DNA from 2 places in the Spirillospora sp. NPDC048911 genome. Region 1 is predicted to be linked to the other one. Evidence: riboswitches for the same ligand, from Rfam matches in the RefSeq annotation. Region 1 holds a riboswitch; the other holds the start of a gene.
The links. Region 1 has a riboswitch for glycine ahead of gcvT (glycine cleavage system aminomethyltransferase GcvT). Riboswitches for the same ligand answer to the same signal wherever they lie in the genome.

Region 1 (3,747 bases):
CGACGGAGTCGGCGATCTCGCGGAAGGCGGCGAAGTCCAACTGACGGGGGTAGGCCGACCAGCCCGCGACGATCATCTTGGGTCGGTGCTCGGCGGCCAGGGACGCGACCTCGTCCATGTCGACCAGGCCGTCCTCGGCGCGCACGTGGTAGGGCACCACGTTCAGGGTCTTGCCCGAGTAGTTGAGCCTCATGCCGTGGGTCAGGTGCCCGCCGTGCGCCAGGTCGAGGCCGAGGATCGTGTCGCCGTGCTGGAGCAGCGCGAAGTAGACCGCGGTGTTGGCCTGCGCCCCGCTGTGCGGCTGGACGTTGGCGTGCTCGGCGCCGAACAGCTCCTTGGCCCGGTCGATGGCCAGCTGCTCGGTGACGTCGACGTACTCGCAGCCGCCGTAGTAGCGCCTGCCCGGGTAGCCCTCGGCGTACTTGTTGGTGAGGACCGACCCCTGGGCCTCCAGGACCGAGACCGGCGCGAAGTTCTCCGAGGCGATCATCTCGAGGGTCGACTGCTGCCGGTGGAGCTCCTGGGCGACCGCCTCGGCGACCTCGGGGTCGACCGCCGCGAGCGAGTCGTTCAGGGTCGTCATGCTCAGCTCTCCTCGATCAGCTTGGCGTACGCCTCGGCGTCGAGGAGGTCGCCCGGCTCGTCGCTGACCCGGACCTTGAAGATCCAGCCCTCGCCGTACGGGTCATCGTTGATGACCTTGGGCTCCTCGATCACGGCGGCGTTGATCGCCGTGATCTCGCCGTTGACGGGGGAGTACAGGTCGCTGACCGACTTGGTCGACTCGACCTCGCCGCAGGTCTCGCCCGCCTCGACGGTGTCGCCCTCGCCGGAGCTCAGCTCCAGGTAGACGATCTCGCCGAGGGCGTCGGCGGCGTGCTGGGTGATGCCGACCGTGACGATGCCGTCCTCGCTCTCAAGGCCGGACACCCACTCGTGCTCTTCGCTGTAACGGAGCTGCTCCGGAACGCTCACGATAGTTCTCTCTCCCAGGTTCAGGTTTTTACCGGTGTCAGGAACGCTTGTAGAACGGCAGGGCCACCACGTCGACGGGCTCCCGCCGCCCGCGGACGTCCACCGCGAGCTCGGTCTCCGTGACGCCGCTGTCGACGTACGCCATGGCGATCGGCTTGCCCAGTGTGGGCGACGGAGCGCCGCTCGTCACGATTCCGCACGGCGTGCCGTCCGACGCGACGACCTCGTAGCCCTTCCTGGGGGCGCGCCGGCCGCGCGCGACCAAGCCTACGAGCCTGCGGCCCGGAGGGGTCTGGGCCTGCGCCGCCAGGGCCGCCTTGCCGACGAAGTCGCCCGGCTTGTCCAGCTTCACGACGCGGTCGAGGCCCGCCTCGTACGGGGAGGTCTCGGCGGTCAGCTCGTTGCCGTACAGCGGCATGCCGGCTTCGAGACGAAGCGTGTCACGGGACGAGAGCCCGCAGGGGACGACCCCCTCGACCTCGGCCAGCGCCCGCCAGAGCGCCACGGCGTCGCCGGAGTCGACGAACAGCTCGAAGCCGTCCTCGCCGGTGTAGCCCGTCCGGGCGAGCAGCGCGTCGGCCCCCGCCACCTTGGCCGCGAAGATCGCGTAGTACTTCAGCTCGGGCAGCGGCGCGTCGGTGAACGCGGCGAGGATCTCCTGCGCCCGGGGCCCCTGCAAGGCGATCAGGGCGTAGGCGTCGGAACGGTCGTCCACCCGCGCCTCGAAGCCCTGCGCCCGCTCGACCAGGGCGTTCCGGACCACCGCGACGTTGGCGGCGTTGGCCACGACCATCCACGTCTCGTCGGCCAGCCGGTAGACGATCAGGTCGTCGAGCACGCCGCCGTCATGCGCGCAGATCATGGTGTAGCGGGCCTTGCCCACCGCCATCGGCGACAGGTTGCCGACGAGCGCGTGGTCGAGGGCGACGCCGGCCTGGGGCCCGCTGAGGAAGATCTCGCCCATGTGGGAGAGGTCGAAGAGCCCGGCGCCGGTGCGCACCGCGGCGTGCTCGGCCGTCTCGCTCGCGTACCGCAGCGGCATCAGGTAACCGGCGAAGTCGACGAGATTCGCTCCGAGGTCCGCGTGGACGTCGTAGAGCGGCGTCTTCTTGGGTGACATGGGTCGGCTCCTTGTTCGCGGGCGCGCGTGATTCCCATCGTTTCACCCGCGCACCGGGCTCGTCGGTGCCTCCCCCTCTGTCATCGGAGCCTGAGAGCTTCACCCCGCGGGAGACGCGGCGGGGCTTGCACCTTCGGCGGGGGACGCGTGGTCCCCGCTTTCCAGAGGTCGCCTCGTCCGCGCGGTCCGTGGGCCTGAGAGGTTCCGGGGAGGATTTGCTCCTTCGGCGTCCCTGGCCGGCTGCCAGGGCACTCTCCCGCACGGGATCATCGGCTGCGCCCCAGGCTAGCAGCGCTCTCGCCCCCTGGACCACCTGTCAGAGGGTGGTCAGGCGAGGGTCATACGGGGGTCACGTACGCGCCGGAGATGCCGCCGTCCACCAGGAACTCGGCGGCGGTGACGAACGAGGCGTCGTCGGACGCCAGGAACGCCACGGCGGCGGCGATCTCGGTGGCCTCGGCGAAGCGGCCGGCGGGGATGTGGACCAGGCGGCGCGCGGCGCGTTCGGGGTCCTTGGCGAAGAGCTCCTGGAGGAGCGGGGTGTTGACCGGGCCCGGGCAGAGGGCGTTCACTCGGATGCCCTCGCGGGCGAACTGGACGCCCAGCTCGCGCGACATGGCCAGCACGCCGCCCTTGGAGGCGGTGTAGGAGATCTGCGAGGTGGCCGCGCCCATGACCGCCACGAACGAGGCGGTGTTGATGATCGAGCCCTTGCCCTGCTCGCGCATGTAGGGGATCACGTGCTTGCAGCACAGGTAGACGCTCGTGAGGTTGACGTCCTGGACGCGCTTCCAGGCGTCCAGGCCGGTCGCCAGGATCGAGTCGTCGTCGGGCGGCGAGATGCCGGCGTTGTTGAACGCGACGTCGATGCGCCCGTAGGCGTCGTGGGCCGCCCGGTAGAGGGCCTCGACCTCCGGCTCGGAGGTGACGTCCACCTTGACGAACAGGCCGTCGATCTCGGTCGCGGCGGCCTTGCCCGCGGCCTCGTCGAGGTCGGCGACGACCACCCGGGCGCCCTCCGCGGCGAAGCGCCGGGCGGTCGCCAAGCCGATCCCGCTGGCCCCGCCGGTCACGACGGCGACCCGGTCCTGCAAGCGCTGCATCTCTCTCCTCAGCCGGTGGTGTCTACTCGGTGGCGATGAAGACGTTCTTCGTCTCGGTGAAGGCGTCCAGGGCGTCCGGGCCCAGCTCGCGGCCGAGGCCGGACTGCTTGAACCCGCCGAACGGGGTCCAGTAGCGGACGGACGAGTGGGAGTTGACCGAGAGGTTCCCGGCCTCGACACCGCGGGCCATGCGGATGCCGCGGCCGAGATCGCGGGTCCAGATCGAGCCCGCGAGGCCGTACGGGGTGTCGTTGGCGATCCGGACGGCGTCGTCCTCGTCGTCGAACGGGACGACGGTCACGACAGGGCCGAAGACCTCCTCGCGCCAGGCGGGCAGGGTGTCGTAGGACGGGGTGGCGAGGACGGTCGGCGGGAACCAGAAGCCGGGGCCGTCCGGCGCGGAACCCCGGAAGGCCACGGCGTCCTCGGGGACGTACGAGGCGACCTTGGCGCGGTGGGCGGCGCTGATGAGCGGGCCGACCTCGGTCTCCGGGGCGCCCGGATCGCCGACGACGACGTTCTGGACAGCGGGTTCGAGAAGCTCCATGA
Region 2 (3,747 bases), on a different contig from region 1:
GTCGTAGGCGCGGGGCTCGTCGGCGGGGGTGGGAACGGCGCGGGCGCGCAACGGCGTGAAGCCGAGTTTGGCCAGGGCGGCCATGACGGTGGTGCCGGGCGGACGCGGGTTGGGGGTGCCGACGGCGTACAGCGTGCCGTGCCCGATGGCCCGGCCGAGGAAGTAGGTGGCCGCCAGCGCGGCGACCGAGGCGTACGAGGCGGTCAGGCCGGTCAGCGCCGCGAGCCCGATCATCGTCCAGGTGGCGGCCTGCCAGCGGGTCCGGCCGGCCATGCCCACCGCCGTGACGAACGCGATGACCGGCGCGATGTCGGTGTGCACGGGCGCGGTCTCGGTGCCGCCCCAGATGAGGGAGTCGAGGACGCCGCCGGGAGCCGCGGGGACCACCCAGTCGTCCAGCACGATGGTGAGCCCGAACGCGATCACGGCGGCCAGCAGGGCGATGGCGACCCGCACCCCGTCCTTGTGGAACAGGCGCTCGATCGAGAACGCCACCGGCACGGCCAGCACGCCGAAGCTGGAGACCAGCGTGGCCATGGTCAGCAGGAACCGCGGGGCGTGCGCGGTGCCCTCGACGATGTCGCTCTGCAGGCCGTGCGTGGTGCCCTTGGCGATCGAGACCAGCAGCAGGATCGCGGCGAGCCCGGCCACCGCGGCGGCGAAGCGCAGGGCGTCGCCCGGGCGGCGGATGCGGTCGGGCCGGGCGGGCTCGTCCACCGGAACGACGGCGGCGCCGGGCCTGCCCTCGGGCGCCTCTCCCGGGGCCTCGGGGGCGCCCTGCCTCGTCCCGTGCGTCACGCCTTGGGTCACGCCGCACCACCGTCCGGAACTCTCACTGTGATCAGCGTCCCAGACACGGCGCCGCCTCGTCGAGCGGGGCATGCGCTCCCGCCCCGCGCGGCCACACAGCGCTCACCTGTTCCTCTCGCCCCCTGGCTCCCGGCCGGTCGATGGCTCCGTGAGCTGTGAATATCGTACTTGTCCCGCCCCGGACGGCCGATCATGGGCCGGGGGAGCGGGCCGCGTCGATCGTTTCGGCCGTCGTTGGATAGAGTTCCCTTTGGACATGCCGTCGACCCTGTGCGGGAGAGACTCCACGCCGCCAGCGCGGAGCGCCGAAGGGGCAACCCTCCCCGGAACCTCTCAGGCAAAAGGACCGCTGGGCGAGGCACCTCTGGAAAGCAGGCGTCCTTCTCCTCGGCAGAGGGGGCGGGGTCTCACCGAAGGGGAAACCCCGTTCCGCGGGTGAAGCTCTCAGGTGCCCATGACAGAGGGGGAGACCGGCCATCGGCCCAGCGCGGGCCGATGGTGGCCCTGAGCGACCGCAGCAGCCCAGGAGGCTTCCCCTATGACCGCCCAGTACTTCGCCCCGGTGGCGTCGCCGCAGCACCCACGGTCCACGTTCGCCGACCGGCACATCGGGCCGTCTCCCGACGAGCAGTCCCGGATGCTGGCGGCCATCGGCTATTCGAGCGCCGAGGCGCTGATGGACGACGCGGTGCCCGGCGCCATCAGGACCGGCCGGCCGCTGGACCTGCCGGCGGCGCTGAGCGAGCCGCGGGCCCTCGCGCGGCTGCGCGAGCTCGCCGCGAGGAACACCGTCGTCCGGTCCATGATCGGCCTCGGCTACCACGGCACGCACACGCCCGGCGTCATCCTGCGCAACGTCCTGGAGAACCCCGGCTGGTACACCGCCTACACGCCGTACCAGCCGGAGATCTCGCAGGGCCGCCTGGAGGCGCTGCTCAACTTCCAGACCGTGGTGAGCGACCTGACGGGGCTGCCGGTCGCCAACGCCTCGCTGCTGGACGAGGGGACCGCCGCGGCCGAGGCGATGGCGCTGGCCCACCGGGTGTCCAAGCGCAAGGAGCCGGGCGCCTTCCTCGTCGACGCCGACGCGCTGCCGCAGACGAAAGAGGTCATCCGCACCCGCGCCGTCCCGCTCGGCATCGAGGTGGTCGTCGCCGACGTGGCCGGCGGGCTGCCCGAGGGCGACTTCTTCGGCGTGCTCCTGCAGTACCCCGGCGCCTCCGGCGCGGTCCGCGACCTGGAGCCCGTCACCGCCGCCGCGCACGAGCGCGGCGCCCAGGTGGTCGTCGCGGCCGACCTGCTCGCGCTGACCCTGCTGCGGCCGCCGGGCGAGTCCGGCGCCGACATCGTCGTCGGCTCGTCGCAGCGGTTCGGCGTGCCGTACGGCTTCGGCGGCCCGCACGCCGGATACATGGCCGTCGGCGAGGGCATCCAGCGGCAGCTGCCGGGCCGCCTGGTCGGCGTCTCGGTCGACGCCGACGGCACCCCCGCGTACCGGCTGGCGCTGCAGACCCGCGAGCAGCACATCCGGCGCGAGAAGGCCACCAGCAACATCTGCACCGCGCAGGTGCTGCTCGCCGTCATGGCGAGCATGTACGCGGTCTACCACGGGCCGGAGGGCCTCGCGGCGATCGCCGGGCGGACGCACGGGCACGCCGCCGAGATCGCCGAGGGGCTCCGCGGGGCGGGCGTCGAGGTCGTCCACGGTTCCTTCTTCGACACGGTGCTCGCGCGGGTGCCGGGGCGCGCCCGGGAGATCCTCGCCAAGGCGCTGGAGAACGGCCGCAACCTGCGCCTGGTCGACGACGACCACCTCGCGATCGCGTGCGACGAGACCACCGACGCCTCCGACGTGGCCGCGGTGCTCGCCGCGTTCGGGGTGGAGCGGGCGCCCGAGCCGGGCACGGAATCGATCCCCGAGGCGATCCCCGAGGCGCTGCGGCGGGAGAGCCCCTACCTGACCCACCCCGTGTTCCACGCGCACCGCTCCGAGACCGCGATGCTGCGCTACCTGCGCAGGCTGCAGGACCGCGACATCGCGCTGGACCGGTCGATGATCCCGCTCGGCTCCTGCACGATGAAGCTGAACGCCACCACCGAGATGGAGCCGATCACCTGGCCCGAGTTCGCGGACATCCACCCGTTCGCGCCCGGCGAGCAGGTCCAGGGCTATCTGGAGCTGATCGGCGAGCTGGAGTCCTGGCTCGCCGAGATCACCGGGTACGCCAAGGTGTCGGTCCAGCCGAACGCCGGTTCCCAGGGCGAGCTCGCCGGGCTGCTGGCCATCCGCGGCTACCACGCCTCCCGCGGCGACCATGGCCGCACCATCTGCCTGATCCCGTCCTCGGCGCACGGCACCAACGCCGCCAGCGCCGTCATGGCCGGCATGAAGGTCGTCGTGGTCAAGTGCGACGACCGGGGCAACATCGACCTCGACGACCTGCACGCCAAGATCGACAAGTACCGTGACCAGCTCGCCGCGATCATGGTGACCTACCCGTCCACGCACGGCGTGTTCGAGGAGACCATCGCCGACACCTGCAAGACCGTGCACGACGCGGGCGGCCAGGTCTACGTCGACGGCGCCAACCTCAACGCGCTGGTGGGCCTGGCCCGGCCGGGCGAGTTCGGCTCGGACGTCTCCCACCTCAACCTGCACAAGACGTTCTGCATCCCGCACGGCGGCGGCGGCCCCGGCGTCGGCCCGGTCGGCGTGCGCGAGCACCTCGTGCCGTTCCTGCCCAACCACCCGCTGCGCGCGGAGGCCGGTCCGCAGGAGACCGGCGTCGGGCCGATCTCGGCCGCGCCATGGGGATCGGCCGGCATCCTGCCGATCTCCTGGGCGTACATCGCGATGATGGGCCCGGACGGCCTGCGCGAGGCCACCGAGAACGCCATCATCGGCGCCAACTACCTGGCCGCGCGACTCGCCCCGCA

Region 2: it holds a riboswitch for glycine, as region 1 does, so the genes downstream of both, gcvP (aminomethyl-transferring glycine dehydrogenase) here and gcvT (glycine cleavage system aminomethyltransferase GcvT) in region 1, are expected to answer to the same signal.

The regions. Positions count from the first base shown of each region.
Region 1 covers NZ_JBICUD010000007.1:536,519-540,265, reverse strand. Annotated here, with positions in the region: gene glyA (serine hydroxymethyltransferase) at 1-583, opposite strand, end outside; gene gcvH (glycine cleavage system protein GcvH) at 586-975, opposite strand; gene gcvT (glycine cleavage system aminomethyltransferase GcvT) at 1,013-2,095, opposite strand; glycine riboswitch at 2,268-2,364, opposite strand; gene ACGFNU_RS32095 (3-oxoacyl-ACP reductase) at 2,434-3,198, opposite strand; gene ACGFNU_RS32090 (aldehyde dehydrogenase family protein) at 3,221-3,747, opposite strand, start outside.
Region 2 covers NZ_JBICUD010000004.1:689,459-693,205, reverse strand. Annotated here, with positions in the region: gene ACGFNU_RS21890 (flippase-like domain-containing protein) at 1-810, opposite strand, end outside; glycine riboswitch at 1,074-1,169, shown strand; glycine riboswitch at 1,170-1,280, shown strand; gene gcvP (aminomethyl-transferring glycine dehydrogenase) at 1,349-3,747, shown strand, end outside.